2 regions of the Endozoicomonas montiporae CL-33 genome follow, and region 2 is predicted to be linked to the other one. Evidence: predicted binding sites of a transcription regulator. Region 2 holds the regulator's gene; the other holds the start of a gene.

Region 1 (7,852 bases), 270 kb from region 2:
ATTTCGCTCAGGGTTTCACTCATCGCTGAAGCTATGGCAATCGCATTCTGTGGGCTTAGCCAGATGTGGGCATCGTAGTCACCGTGATGGTGGTCATGGTCATGATCGTGATCATGATGATTATTATGGTCATGGCTATGTTCATCGTAGCGCCTTAGATGAGTACCTTTAGCGCTCATCATCGGGACAGATCGTGTACTTTTGGCATTAGCCAGCATTCTTTCCAGAAACACTTCCATATCAGGACCAATCCAGAACATGACATCGGCACTGTTCAGCAAACGGGCGTCGGAGGGACGCAGGCTGTGGTTATGAGGTGAAGCACCAGGAGGCAGCAGTACGTCAGGTTCCGTGATGCCATCAGTGATGGCCCGGGCAATCAGTTGCACAGGTTTGATAGAGGTTAACACTTTCGGAGGCTGCTGAGTCGGCAGTTTGCTGGAAAATGTTGGCGCACTAATAAACAGCAAGCTGATCAGGCTGACTATTATTGGGAATTTTTTATTGAGAACCATGAATTGTTACGACACTGCTTAACTTCAAAGCGTTACATTATAACATATATATTTTAGAGTGTACTTATGTTCTATATGTGTTGTCCCATGACCCATTTTTATCTAGGAGGCTGTCCGAGAATAGTCTGCCCTACCGGCAACTGCTCCTGCGTTGCACTAGCTCCTGCATCCATGCAGTCGTGCGGTGGCAGCAAATTGGTCTGAAAAATCGCTTTTGTTCGTCAAATAGCTCGCTATTCTCCTTACAAAACCGCTTTTTCATCCTCAATTTTCTGCCATCCTCGCTACGGGCGCTATTCTCGGACAGCCTCCTAGGAGGCTGTCCGGTCATTTTTCTTAAAAAGAAAGGTGTCAGGGACTGTTGGGCAATGCAGAAGGGAGTTTGTTTAAGGGGGCATCAGGCAGCATGTTGCTGCCTGTTATGACAAAGATAAGAAAGGTCAGTCACTCCAGTAATCGTCGCCGCATTCACTGCTCAGACGCTTTTTCTCTTCCCGGTCTTCCAGAGCCCGGCGAATATACAATGCTCGCTTCGAACCTTTTTCGGGTATCCCGCCACGGGCATGGCCGGAAGCGGTAATCGAGGTTTTTTTAGAGGTTTTATTCTTATTCATGGCAGTAATCTCTTATTATTTTTCTTACTGACAAATTTAAAATAAACCTGTGTCATATTATTGACAAGAGAGCATTTCTTTTATCTGTGTAAGACATCTCGTACACCGTCAGGTCTCGACTTTACCGACGCTTAAACTTTGCTTTATCTTTCGTAATTGCTCTGCAATGTCGGGTTGCTTGAGAACTGCAACGGCCGTTGCCAATACGTCGATCACCACCAGATGAGCAATTCTCGATGACAGTGGTGTAAATAGCGCAGTGTCTTCTCTGGCTTCAATCGACAGAGGGATATGGCAATATTCTGCCAGAGGGGTGTGGTCAGAACAGACGCCAATAATGGTGGCACCGCGTTTTTTGGCCTGTTTTACGCTTTCAATCAGCTCTCTGGAGCGACCGGAGTGTGAAATGGCAATCACAACATCAGCCTCAGTCATTGTCGATGCTGAAATCAATTGCAGGTGAGGGTCAGAGCTGGCAAATGTCAGTGGCTTCAGACGCATGAATTTATGCTGTGCATCCTGAGCTACGATGCCTGAGGCGCCAAAGCCGAAAAACTCCACTCTTCTGGCTCTTGCAATCACTCGGGTGGCCGTTTCTATCAGCCTGAAATCCAGAGCCTGCTTCACCTGTAGAATTTCTCTAATAGAACTATCAAATACTTTACGACTCAAATCTTCCAGTGAGTCTCCGGGATTCAGTGAAAACTCGGCAAACTGTGGTGTAGCGGTATCAATACTACCCATTGTTTTAGCCAGTTTTAAACGAAAGTCCTGATAACCACTGCAGCCAATGGCTTTGCAAAAGCGTATGACGGTAGGTTCGCTGACCTCTGCCTTTTTTGCCAGATCAGCAATGCTGGAATTTAAACTATCGTGAGGATGCGTGAGAACAAAATCGGCAACTTTTTTCTCGGAGCGGCGAAGGGAAGAGTAACCCTGCTGTACGGCAATAATAGGGTCGTTCATAAACGTCAAACTTCATTATTATTAGAATATTTGCATTTATACTACATTGCCTGAATTGAAGATATAAGCGCCTGATCGATTACGCACTGAGTATTCGTTACACTGTTCCAAGTTTTAATTGCGAAGACCCGCCATGGATGTAACACCGATTATTGACTCCCTGAATGATGCCCAGCGCAAGGCCGTTACAGCCCCGCTGAGCTCAATGCTGGTTCTGGCTGGTGCCGGAAGTGGTAAGACCAGAGTACTGGTACACCGAATTGCCTGGCTGGTTCAGGTAGAAACAATATCGCCTTACTCCATTATGGCCGTTACCTTTACCAATAAAGCAGCGGCCGAAATGCGCACCCGTATTGAAGATTTGCTGGGCATTCCGCCACGCGGTATGTGGGTGGGGACTTTCCACGGCTTATCCCACCGTCTGTTGCGTGCACATTATCAGGATGCTGGCTTACCGGAGAGTTTTCAGATACTCGACAGCGACGACCAGCTTCGGGTCATCAAGCGCATCATGAAAGCGATGCAGCTGGATGATCAGCGCTGGCCACCCAGACAGGCTCAGTGGTACATCAACAGTAAAAAAGATGAAGGCTTGCGTCCGGACTACATCGATCCGGGTTATGACCCGTTTGAACGTACTATGCTGGACGTCTATCGGGCGTATCATCAGTACTGTGAACAGATGGGCGTCGTCGATTTTGGTGAGCTGTTACTACGATCCCATGAGCTGTTCCTGAAGCGTCCCGATATCCTGCAGCACTACCGACAGCGCTTCCGTTATGTGCTGGTGGATGAATTTCAGGATACCAACGCCGTCCAGTATGCGTGGCTCAGGTTGCTGGTGGGTGATGAAGACAAAATGATGGTGGTAGGTGATGACGACCAGTCCATTTATGGCTGGCGTGGTGCCCGTATCGAAAATATACGTCAATTCACCGTAGATTTTCCCAAGTCTGAAACGGTCAAGCTCGAACAGAATTATCGTTCTACCGGTATGATCCTGAACGCTGCCAATGCGGTCATAGCCCATAACCCGGACCGTCTGGGTAAAGAGTTACGAACCGACAGCAGTGATGGTGAAGCGATACAGCTCTACTCCGGCTTTAATGAAATGGATGAGGCCCGCTTTATTACAGACCGGATCAGCGAGGTGGTTAATGCAGGCACAGCCCGCAGTGATATTGCCATTCTTTATCGTTCAAATGCCCAGTCTCGTAACCTTGAAGAAGCACTGCTACGTGCAGGTATTCCTTACCGGATTTACGGCGGTCAACGATTCTTCGAACGGGCAGAAATCAAAAATGCCCTGGCTTATCTCAGGTTGATCAGTACCCCCCATGATGACACTTCTCTGGAGCGGGTCATCAATATTCCGGCGCGGGGCATTGGCGAGAAAACCGTTGAAAAACTGAGAGAGGCTGCTCGTACACAAGATGTTTCTCTATGGCTCGCTATCAAGAACGTGATTGCGAACAAAGCCATTGGCGGGAAGGCAGGTCGCTCTCTGGCAGAGTTTGTGGACCTGATCGAAACGTTGACAGTTGCGGGAGACGACCTTGATCTTGGTGAACTGACTGACCGTGTCATTACTCACACAGGTCTGGTCGAACACCATGAAAAAGAGAAAGGCGAAAAAGGCCGTGCCCGGGTAGAAAACCTTGAGGAACTGGTAACAGCCTGTCGTCAGTTTGATATCGAAGATCTGGATCTGGACGAAGAAACCGAAGCCATGAGTCCGCTGGATGCCTTTCTGGCCAATGCTGCACTGGAAGCCGGTGACAATCAGGCCGACCAGTTTTCTGACAGCGTTCAGATGATGACACTGCACTCGGCTAAAGGGCTCGAATTTCCGGTGGTCTTTCTGGCAGGTATGGAAGAAGGTCTGTTCCCTCATAAAATGTCGCTGGATGAAGGCAATCTGGAAGAAGAGCGTCGTCTTTGTTACGTGGGCATTACCCGGGCAATGGAGAAACTGTACCTTACCTATGCGGAGAATCGTCGTTTATATGGCAAGGACACCTTTAATCGCCCTTCCCGCTTTATCCGGGAGATACCCGGTGAGTTGATTCAGGAAGTCCGTCTGGGAGGAACCATTTCCCGTCCGACAGCCACACGACAGCCTTCATCTTCTGCTGCTTCTGCCGGACTGGAACTGGGACAAAGAGTACATCACGATGTGTTTGGTGAAGGCGTCATTTTGAATGCGGAAGGTGACGGAGCCCAGGCAAGGGTTCAGGTCAATTTTGACAGCGAAGGCACCAAATGGCTGATGATGGCTTACGCTAACCTGACAATTATTTCCTGATGGATATCAGCCCGGATACTTGTCCGGGCTGTCAGTTTGGGCTCGTTTAATACCAATTACGTTTTCTAAATATGACCATGAGCAAGCCAATCCAAATCGCTGGGCAAGGACGAACGACGAGTAATAGCTGGCTATTGCGAGGAGTTCTGACGCAGAACCAGCGGTTTGGAATGGCTGTGCAATTCATGTTTCGAAGACGAAATTGGTATAAGCTGGTTCCCCGGAACTGAGCTGATTGAGACGGCGGCGTTATCGATCGAGACTGAAGGGAGTGGGACCGGGTTAACCCTCTTGGTCATTATTGAACCGTTTGCGCCAAACATACCCTCTACTCAGGGTATCTCTTACCAGTTTCCGGGCATCTATAACACTCAGGAAATGGAGCACATTGTTACGAACCAGAAGCACCAGAGAACAACCACTGAGCAAAGTCATGCTCAGATAGTCTTCGCTGTCCAGAAACGGTCCATGCTCATTCTCTTGTATCTCTTCCTTAGACATGGTGACAAAGCTGGAAGTGTTCTGATCCGGCATAAACAGTTCTTCAACGTCTTGAGGATCAATGACTGTTGAATGTTCTTGTGAGCTTGCGGAGAAACCCAGAAAAAAAGCCATGATACTGGAGGTGAGATACCCATTTTCTAAACTCTCATGATGCAAGCCAACGGTGTTGGTCAACCCTGTTGAGTGAACCTTGAAGGCATTGGCCATAACATTGGAAAATTGGGTATCATAGGGGCTGATTGTAAAAACAAATGAATAAGGTGGCACCCCACAAGACATACTATTGTTGGCATTCTCAGGCCCGCAGCTGCCGGAAGACTCCATATGGGTAAACCGGACGTTGTCAAGATCGTAACCAGTATAATCGTTCATCGCATAGTTGTTGCCAAGGTCAAGTTCTGTGACCATAGGACCATCGATACTAAACATGATCACCTCAAAGGTTAGCTCGTCACCTCCTGAAACAGGCTGCGTTTTATCGTGGTAAAACGTTATAGTGATTGCCTGAACTTGAGTGACAACACTGATAGCCGAAACAGCAAATACTAAAACAACACGGAAGAAGTTCAAGAAATGAGTGGAGATTTTTTGGGAGCTTATATCTTTTAACATGTACAAAGGAGGGACTCCAAAGGTCAGGGAAAACATCAAAACAATAAGCCTTAAAGAAGGCAGTGATATTGGTACACTTTCTCGGTTCTATAGCACTGTTTTCAGGGTTATTGGCGAAGACGAAGTAAAAGTAGAAGATAATTTACCCTTCCGCCATGCTTGCTCACACAGAGTGAGTAATACCAATCCCACCTTCTAAACATGAATTGCGCAGCCATTTTGAATCACGGGAGCTGCGTTGGAACTCCTCGCAATAGCTGGCTATTACTCGTCGTTCCGCCTTTATGTCCTTCAGGGTATTGTCCTGCGACCCAGAATGACTTGCTCATAGTCATATTTAGAGAGCGGAATTGGTATGACTGGCTGTGCCCGGTCTGATCAATAGGCGGTAGTGGTCTAAATCTGTGATTTCTCATCTTGTTATCTCGGTGTTGGCAAGGTCTACAGACTTTTATGATCACAGGTTTGACCCACTACCCAATAGGCTATTGCGTAATTTAAGTTGCCAGAAAAGTCACACTTGATAACATGCACCTGTCTTTTATAAAAACAATAATGACAGAAAGGTAAAGTCATGAAACATCGACATCTGTTTGCCTCGGTCGGACTGGCGTTATCTGCAACATTGCTTGCGGGTTGTGGATCGTCCGAGCAAGCCGAAACTTCGGTTGTTGTGGAGCCTGAAGCACAGTCTTTTGAATGGAAACTGGTCACCTCCTGGCCGAAAAACTTCCCCGGTCTGGGTATGGGGCCTGAACGTTTTGCCACTATGGTGGATGAAATGAGTTCAGGCCGTCTGAAGGTTAAGGTGTTCGGTGCTGGCGAACTGGTTCCGGCACTGGAAGTGTTTGATGCGGTGTCCAATGGTACCGCTGATATGGGACATGCCGGAGCTTATTACTGGAAAGGGAAAGAACCGTCTGCACAATTCTTTGCCGCTGTGCCTTTTGGTTTAAACGCTCAGGAAATGAACAGCTGGATTCACTATGGCGGTGGACAGGCTTTATGGGATGAAGTGTACAAGCCTTTTAATATCAAACCGTTTGCTGGTGGCAGTACCGGTGTACAGATGGCAGGCTGGTTTAATAAGGAAATTAACTCTCTTGATGATATCAAAGGGTTAAAAATGCGCATTCCCGGCATGGGCGGAGAAGTGTTGAAGCGTTTGGGTGGTGTTCCGGTGACCTTGCCCGGTGGTGAACTCTTCACAGCTTTGCAGACTGGCGCTATTGATGCGACGGAGTGGGTTGGCCCGTATAACGACTTGGCCTTTGGTTTTTATAAAGTGGCATCTTACTACTACTATCCGGGTTGGCACGAGCCGGGCACCATGCTGGAATTCACCATCAATCTTGATGCCTGGAATGCCTTGCCGGAAGACCTTCAGGCGATGGTAAAAGCATCAATCAGGGCGGTGAACCAGGATATGCTGGATGAGTATACTGCCAGAAATAATGCAGCGTTGAACCAGCTGGTGTCTGAACACGGTGTTAAGTTGCGTCGCTTGCCGGATGACGTATTAAAAGAACTGAAGAAAACCTCTGACGAAGTCACGGCTGAAGTGGCAGCCACCAGTGACGTCGCCAAACGGGTTTACGAATCCTTTAATGCCTTCCGTAAACAGTCCATGGAATATCACAAAATCTCTGAAGAAGCCTATTACGACGCTCGTTCACTGTAAAAAGTTGTGAGCAGGGGTTAATGCTCCTGCTCCAGCTGACTCACCGTTTCAAAACCCATTGATTTCAGGGCAGGCATCAGGGCCTGAACTCCGTCATCATTACCGGTATAAATAAACTGATCGGAGTTCGCTGTTCCAGACTCGGGTGCCCTCTCCAGTAAGTACTCTACCCTTCTGGCGATGGCTTCACCGGAATTGATCCAGTGAATCGGAACCGGGCTGGCAGCCTGAAGCTGCTCTTCCAGTAGAGGGAAATGCGTGCAGCCTAAAACGATACAGTCTGGCTGCTGACCGTTCACAAAGAATGGCTCTATAACGGCTTTGAACTCTTCATGACCAACAGGCTCGTCCCGCAGGTGGCGCTCTGCCATGTCTACCAGTTCACTGGAACCGACCATAATCACTTCGCAATCTTTGGCAAAATCGCGAACCAGCTGTTGAGTGTATTCTCTGGCAATGGTTCCCGGTGTCGCCAGTAGTCCTATCCTGCGCTTTTTTGACCACTCTCCGGCAGGCTTGATGGCAGGAACAACACCGACCACCGGAATTTGAAGTGCTTGCCTGGCTTTGGGTAGAGAGATAGTGCTGGCAGTATTGCAGGCGATGATGGCAAGGGATGGCTGGAATTGCCGGGCCAGCTCGTTCAGGCAATAGA
Region 2 (7,852 bases):
GAAGACAGAAGAAAAGGCAGAAAAGAAAACGGTTCGCTTTCCAAAAGACCCTGAAGAAAATGTTTTGTATTTTCTGGAAAAACACGCACCCTTGCTGGAGACTTGGCAGCGCGAACTGGTGCGAATTGTCCGGAAAATAGCTCAATATTATTATCCGCAGCGACAGACTCAGGTGATGAATGAAGGCTGGGCAACGTTCTGGCATTACAACCTGATGAATGAGCTGCATAAAGAAGGCAAAGTAGACGACGGTTTTATTCTTGAGTTTCTGCACTCGCACTCCAACGTCATTTATCAACCTTCTTTTGACAGTCCATTTTACAGCGGCATCAACCCTTATACTCTGGGCTTTAACATGTTTCAGGATATCCGCCGCATTTGTGAAGATCCTACGGATGAAGACCGGCAGTGGTTTCCGGATATCGCTGGTAGTGACTGGCTTGAAACCGTGCATTTTGCAATGAAAAACTTCAAGGACGAAAGTTTTATTCAGCAATTTTTGTCGCCCAAGGTTATGCGGGATCTGCGGCTGTTTTCGGTGCTGGATGATGAAAGCAAGTCTTACCTTGAAGTTGACGCTATCCATAACGGCTCCGGTTATAAGGAAGTCAGGGAAGCACTGGCTGCACAATATAATCTGGGAAACCGAGAGCCGAACATTCAGGTTTACAATGTTGATACTCGTGGCGACCGGACATTAACGCTTAGACACTATGAACATCAGGGGCGACCACTGGATAAAACCACACCTGAACTCTTAAAGCACATACACCGGCTCTGGCAATTTGATGTCACCATCGAAACCTGTCAGGGTGATAAAATTGTTCAGTCCTATCATTGTCCGGAAAAAAACACTTCATCCAAAGACCGATAAGTTACAAGCCAAAATCTACGCTATTGGTCAGGTAAACTGATCGGCACCAAAAATATTCTACAGGCATTTGAATACGCCTATAATGACAGGGCGTTACGTGATGATTTTAATAAAAACTAACATCCATTGAGGTATTCAAATGTGGTATGAAGGCATGCTTGCCCTCTCACTCTGGGGAACTATTCTGGCAACTCTGTTGCTGACCCATATTACGATTTTATCTGTCACTATTTATCTGCATCGACACAGCGCCCATAATTCTGTTGACCTTCATCCGGCCATACAGCATTTTTTCCGACTCTGGTTGTGGCTGACTACCGGAATGCGCACGAAAGAGTGGACTGCTATTCATAGAAAGCACCATGCTCAGTGTGAAACCAAAGATGATCCGCATAGTCCGGTACAAAAAGGTTTAGCAACGGTACTTTGGCGAGGCGCTGAATTGTATCGAACTGAAGCCGGAAACCCTGAGACAATCCAGAGTTATGGTCAGAGAACACCAGATGACTGGATTGAAAATCACCTTTATACCCCGCATCCAATACTGGGTGTAGTCATTATGCTCTTGATCGATATCATTCTGTTTGGCGTTATTGGCCTAACCGTTTGGGCCATTCAAATGATCTGGATTCCTTTTTTTGCAGCGGGGGTGATTAATGGTGTCGGACATCATTCCGGCTATAGAAATTTTGAGTGTCGTGATGCTGCCCGAAATATATTTCCATGGGGGCTTCTGATAGGTGGTGAAGAATTGCACAATAATCATCACACCTACCCAAATTCTGCCAAGTTATCTGTTCGACCATGGGAATTTGATATTGGCTGGTTATGGATTCGATTGTTCTGCTTCTTAGGTCTGGCTCGTGCAAAAAAGACTCTTCCACTGGCAGTATGCAACAAACATAAAAGTCATATAGATCGTGATACGGTAATGGCCGTGATCAATAATCGATTTCAGATAATGGCTCAGTATCGCAATCAGGTCATAGTACCTTTAGTGAATCATGAGCGAAAAGTTGCTACAGAAAAGACAAAACGCATTTTAAAATCAGCTCAAAAACTTCTTGCGCGGGAAGAGCAACTGTTGGCTCCTGCACACAGAGAGAAAATTCATTCCATTATTGATACCAGTCAAGTTTTAAATACAATTTACAGGAAAAAGAAAGATTTACAGGCCATCTGGCATCAAATTAAAGATCAAAATGAGCGCATTGAAGCCTTAATTCTCTGGTGTCAGGAAGCGGAAAACAGTGGAATCAAAGTGCTTCAGGATTTTTCAAGAAGTTTGAAAACGTATACACTTCCTGAACCTTTGTTAAGGCAGTGATGATTTGATCACAATTCAGTGGTGAGTCATTCAGAGAATCAATAAAATATTGATTGACCCTATTTTAAGTCAGCAAGGTTATATTGTATTCATTCAATTGGATTATTTTACATTTTTATTTCGTAAATTAGAGTTGAATGCTTCCATCAATTAAAACCTTGCTGTATAAATAAGGTCACTTAGATTAACACCCAAGTCCGTACAAAGCATAATTCGGATAGTAAGTCAGATGAGGGAGTCATTTTAAATGAACGTTTTTGAAGAAATTCAACATCGCCTGAGCAGCAAAACCCGCATTCGTTCCCTGTTCAAAGATGTCCATGCAGAAGATCTGGAGCGCATCATTTCTCGCATGAACGACGTTCTTGCTGAAAAGCTGGAAGCTCGCGATAAAGAAGAAGAAAAGCGTCAGGCTAAAATCGAAAGCATTGAAGCGATCAAACAGATCATGAGTGACCGTGGTGTTTCTCTGGATGATCTGGGTGCTTTGGAAATTGAAGCGCCTAAAAAACGTCGCAACATCCAGAAGTACACTTTTGAATACCAGACCGAAGCCGGTGATACTGTTCAGTGGGAAGGTGCTACTACAGGTCGTCTGCCTCGTGACTTCCAGGCTTACCTGGATCGCACAGGCAAAAAACGTCTGGACTGCGTTGCTGAGTAAAAAGCGCTGAGTAAAGAGAGCTGTAGAGCTTAGCTATTGAAGGTTAAGCTTCTGATCTCAAGTCAGCCAGTTAAAAGCAAAAAGGGAGCCATTCGCTCCCTTTTTGCTTTTAATCCGTTTGATGACGGATGGTCAATCCACCAGAGCCATCAGACGTTTCTTGGGGAAATGACAGACAAATTTACTGCCTTTACCCGGGTGGCTGCTGATACTGATTCGACCACCATGACGAAGCATAATGTGTTTCACGATCGCCAGCCCGAGACCCGTTCCACCGGTAGCATGACTGCGACTTTTATCCACCCGGTAAAAACGTTCGGTCAGACGGGGAATATGGACCGGGTCAATACCAACACCGTTGTCTTCTACCATTAAATGACCACGGTCTTCATCCTGCCACCAACGTACATAAATTTTGCCTCCGGCCGGGGTATAGCGAACAGCATTGAATACCAGATTTGAAAAGGCACTTCTCAACTCATGAGCACTTCCTGCAATCTCGGCCTGTTCAGGACATTCCAGTCGAATCTTATGCTGGCTCTCGCCACTTAATGCCTTACCATCTTCAACAATTGCATGAAGCATTGGTTTGAGCTGGACTGCACTGTCGTCATCAATTTCAGCCGCTTCCAGTTTGGACAGTGTTAAAAGATCCTGCACCAGCCCCTGCATACGCAGCGATTGCTCCTGCATACGGTTCATTGCATTGCCCCAGATGGGCGGAAGGTTTTGGTCGTGTACACCGTCGATCAGGGTTTCCAGATAGCCTGAAATAACCGTCAATGGTGTTCTGAGTTCATGGGATACGTTAGCTACAAAATCCTTACGCATGGTTTCCAACTGCAACAGCCGGGTGACATCGCGGACAATCAACATTCGATTACCACGACCGTAAACCGTGATGTTGATTTCAACCTGATACTCATCATTCAGAGGTGAGGGAATTTGCAAGGGTTTTTGATAACGCCCCTGCTCAAAATAATCCACAAAACGGGGATCTCGCAGAAGGTTTGTTACAGGCTGCCCCTGATCGTCAGGCATTTTGAAACCCAAAAGATCTTCTGCAGCATTATTCCACCACTCAAGGTTGTTATGGCGATCTACCATGACCACGGCATCTTTCAGTGCCGATGTTGATGACTGAATCCGGTCAATCACAGTGGAAAGGCGACGACGTGCACGACCATGGTGTTTTTGCAGGCGGTATATTCCATCAAATATCTCACCCCACAACCCCTTGCTTTCAGGAGGCTCTTCGTTACGATCTCTCGCAGCATTTAACCAGTCCATTAACCGGAATAACTCTTTCACACTCCACAGGCAATAGCCTGCCAATACAACGGAAAGTCCCAAAAAAGCATTGCCCAGAAGCCAGCCGAGACAAAAACCGACACTTGAAAACAACAGCATTCGGCTCAGGACGTAAGATTTGGTAATACTGGTCATTCCGGATCTTTTTTCGAGTTTTGGTTAAGGAAGTATTCGGTATAAATACTTCCTGACAGTCTTAAACTTTTAACGAGAATCGGTAGCCCGTCCCGCGCACTGTCTGCACAAAGCCTTCATAGTCAGACCCCAGTGCTTTTCGCAGACGACGGATATGAACGTCAACGGTTCGTTCTTCCACATAGACATTGCCGCCCCACACCTGATCCAACAGCTGCCCCCTGGTATAAGCACGTTCCTGATGAGTCAGGAAAAACTGCAGCAGGCGGTATTCGGTAGGCCCCATTTCTGCCGGGTTTCCGTCGATGCTGACGCGATGGCTGACCGGATCAAGCTCAAGGCCTTTTATGACAATCGGACTCTGGGCATCTAACCCTCCTGCACGACGAAGTACGGCTTTTAAGCGAGCTGCCAATTCCCGTGGTGAGAAGGGTTTAACAATGTAGTCGTCTGCACCGGTTTCCAAGCCCTGAATTTTATGATCTTCCTCGCCTTTCGCGGTCAGCATGACAATAGGAATTTCAGAAGTCAGTTCATTACGCTTTAAGCGTCGTGCAAATTCAATACCGGAAATGTCGGGTAACATCCAGTCCAGCAAAATAAGGTCGGGTTTATTATCAACCACCTGGGCATGGGCTTGCTTGGCGTCTGCCGCTTCCAGACAGTTATAACCCGCCATTTCCAAAGCGACAGAGACCATTTCCCTGATGGGTTCTTCATCATCGACGATGAGAATTGTTCTTCCTGACATGCCTGTTCACCTTTCGTGTCTCATCCGTTGCGTCTTATTGGTAGTGGAATCAGACAATCTGTTTCACCAGACAGATTCCTCCTATTTGCGCCATTACAACGCCCAAATGTTACAAACAGATGACACTCCTTTTTTGTGGAAGCTTAAAAAGGCTTAAACATAACTGAAAGCAATGCCCAAGAAAATCACGGCTCCTACCCAATGATTGCTGAGAAATGCTTTAAAACAGTTCATTCTTTCACGGTGTTGCGTACGTAACTGCTGATGGGTAAATAAACCGGTCGCAATCAGCAACGAAACATAAAAACTCCAGCCAAGTCCTGCCTGAATACCGACCATCACTAATGTTGCAATGGCGAGGCATTGAAGAATTCCGATGATGATATTGTCCAGATCTCCAAATAATATCGCAGTCGATTTAATGCCAATCTTCACATCATCATCACGATCCACCATGGCATACTGTGTGTCATAGCCGACCGTCCAGAACACGTTACCAAGAAATAATAACCAGCCAACCTGACTTATCGTTCCACTCTCTGCTGCATAGGCCATTGGAATAGCCCAGCCAAAGGCGGCCCCTAGCACCACCTGGGGCAAGTGCGTGAAACGCTTGGCAAAGGGGTAAATAGCAGCAAGAGCCAGGCCACCCAGAGAGAGCATTATGGTCAGAGGGTTGGTCAGTAGCACAAGAAAAAACGACAGGATGACCAGCCCGGAGAAAAGCAGTAAAGCTTCCTTTTTGTGGATTTTTCCTGTTACCAGCGGGCGGTTATTGGTTCTCTTCACACTGCCGTCAAAGTCACGATCCGCATAGTCGTTGATGACGCAACCTGCACTGCGCATCAGAACCACACCGGCAATAAAAATTAACAGGTTTTTCAGGCTTGGCAGACCTTCTGCAGCCATCCACAAAGCCCAAAGCGTGGGCCATAGCAAAAGATAAATGCCAATAGGGCGATCCAGCCGACATAGCTGGACAAAATCCTTTACGCGGGGGTAACGAACCGATAAAGAGTGAAGATTGAAAGAGTCCCCCGCCAGCTTTTTGAGATACGTCATAATGATTATCATTGTTGCAACTGGCTTGGGCATCAGTCTAACAGGTTAGGCTTTTTATAAGTACTCCTACATAGGGGTGAGATCGTATTCCGGTAGGAAAAACTCACAGACCGAAATCGCTTTGCCGTTCAGGAGAAACAGAGAACGTCTGCCCCAGCTTTGTTCTTTTTGGTACGGTTTATCTAGATAGTCATTGAATTGGCTGGCTGAAAGTCTGTCGATTTCAATAGGACCACGCTCCAGCGAAGGCTGCTTAAAAAGAAACTCTCCGAGAGGGCGGTCGCCCAGCTCCAATAATTCCCGGTTTGCGCCGGTCAGGCTGGTTGCAGGCAGTACGCTTCGAGCAAACACTCTGGGCTGGTCATCAACCATTAGTAGCACTTGCCGAATGCTGGCCATCTCATGATTGCAGCCCAGAAAATCTTGCTCTGAACGGGGAGGAATGCCCCATTCGTGTTTAAGCACCCTGACTCTGAATTCCTTGGTGCACATCGATTTCAGCCGTTGCGTCAGTGATCCCGAATCAAGCAACCAAGTTCTGTAAGGTTCCGGAATGTCATTGATGCACTCATGACCATGTACTGGTTTGGGTTGCCAAGTCTGGTCAGCAAAATCTGTAAGTGGCATTTGTTGTATTCGTCTGGTCTACTGGCTTCCCGAACACAATAGCACTTAAAAAGAGGGGACTGTAGGACAATTCTGAGTGATGTCCTTTCAGAAAAAGGCAGAGGTATGCCGGGAGCACACCTCTGTAAGATGAAGAATGATTTAGATTCCAAAAAACACAAATTTCAGTGCAAATAGTGCAGCAAGAATCCAGACACTGATACTAACGTCAGATGTTCTGCCCGCCAGAACTTTGATGACCGGATAGGCAATGAAGCCCAGTGCAATACCATTAGCAATGGAGAAGCTCAGGGGCATCATAATAGTGGTGATCAAAACCGGGCCCGCTTCTGTCAGGTCATCCCAGTCGATACGGGTCAGGCTGCCTACCATCAGAACGGCTACATAAACCAGAGCACCTGCAGTCGCATAAGCAGGTACAATACCTGCCAGTGGCGACAAGAACATACACAGAAGGAACAGAGCGCCTACGGTAACAGCCGTCAGACCGGTACGGCCACCCACTGCAACACCGGAAGCACTTTCAACATAAGTGGTCACGGTCGGAGTACCCATAATCGCACCAATCCATGACGCACCGCCGTCCGTCATCAAGGCACGGTTCATGTTGGTCATCTTGCCGTTTTCATCAGCCAGACCTGCTTTATCACCCACAGCAATCAGTGTGCCAGTGGTGTCAAACAGGTTTACGAACATGAAGGCAACAATCACACCAATCATTTCTGGCGACAGAGCCCCCATGATGTCCAGCTTACCCACGATAGGCGTGATACTGGGTGGTGCAGCCACAATACCGGTAAAGGAAACATCACCAGCGATCAGGGCGATCAGTGAAACAATACCAATGGCAATCAACACCGAAGCCTTAATGCCACGGAACGAAAGACCGAGAATCAGGAACAGGCTCAGGCTCGCCATCAATGGGCCAAACTGGGTGATATCGCCCAGAGTCACAATCGTTCCGGGGCTGGCAACCACAACACCAGCACTCTTCAGGCCAATCAGAGCCAGAAACAGACCAATACCACTGGTGATACCGACACGAAGCCCGGAAGGAATGCTGTCGATGATCCATTCCCGTACTTTAAACAGGCTTAGCAG

Evidence for each region. Region 2 encodes PhoB, which activates phosphate uptake and scavenging genes when phosphate is short. Its sites were predicted from a motif close to TGTCATANNNNTGTCANA; they were not measured.
Region 1: a site for PhoB is predicted at 1,180-1,197, ahead of EZMO1_RS26430 (PA3496 family putative envelope integrity protein). Genes of this name have one in related genera too.

The regions. Positions count from the first base shown of each region.
Region 1 is NZ_CP013251.1:95,069-102,920, forward strand. It holds gene znuA (zinc ABC transporter substrate-binding protein ZnuA) at 1-515, opposite strand, end outside; gene EZMO1_RS26430 (PA3496 family putative envelope integrity protein) at 956-1,129, opposite strand; gene EZMO1_RS00455 (MurR/RpiR family transcriptional regulator) at 1,238-2,095, opposite strand; gene uvrD (DNA helicase II) at 2,229-4,400, shown strand; gene EZMO1_RS00465 (hypothetical protein) at 4,683-5,516, opposite strand; gene EZMO1_RS00470 (TRAP transporter substrate-binding protein) at 6,091-7,197, shown strand; gene murI (glutamate racemase) at 7,215-7,852, opposite strand, start outside.
Region 2 is NZ_CP013251.1:5,253,300-5,261,151, reverse strand. It holds gene EZMO1_RS24330 (SpoVR family protein) at 1-874, shown strand, start outside; gene EZMO1_RS24325 (DesA family fatty acid desaturase) at 1,014-2,201, shown strand; gene EZMO1_RS24320 (H-NS family histone-like protein) at 2,449-2,865, shown strand; gene phoR (phosphate regulon sensor histidine kinase PhoR) at 2,998-4,311, opposite strand; gene phoB (phosphate regulon transcriptional regulator PhoB) at 4,373-5,062, opposite strand; gene ubiA (4-hydroxybenzoate octaprenyltransferase) at 5,216-6,124, opposite strand; gene EZMO1_RS24300 (chorismate--pyruvate lyase family protein) at 6,191-6,751, opposite strand; gene EZMO1_RS24295 (NCS2 family permease) at 6,893-7,852, opposite strand, start outside.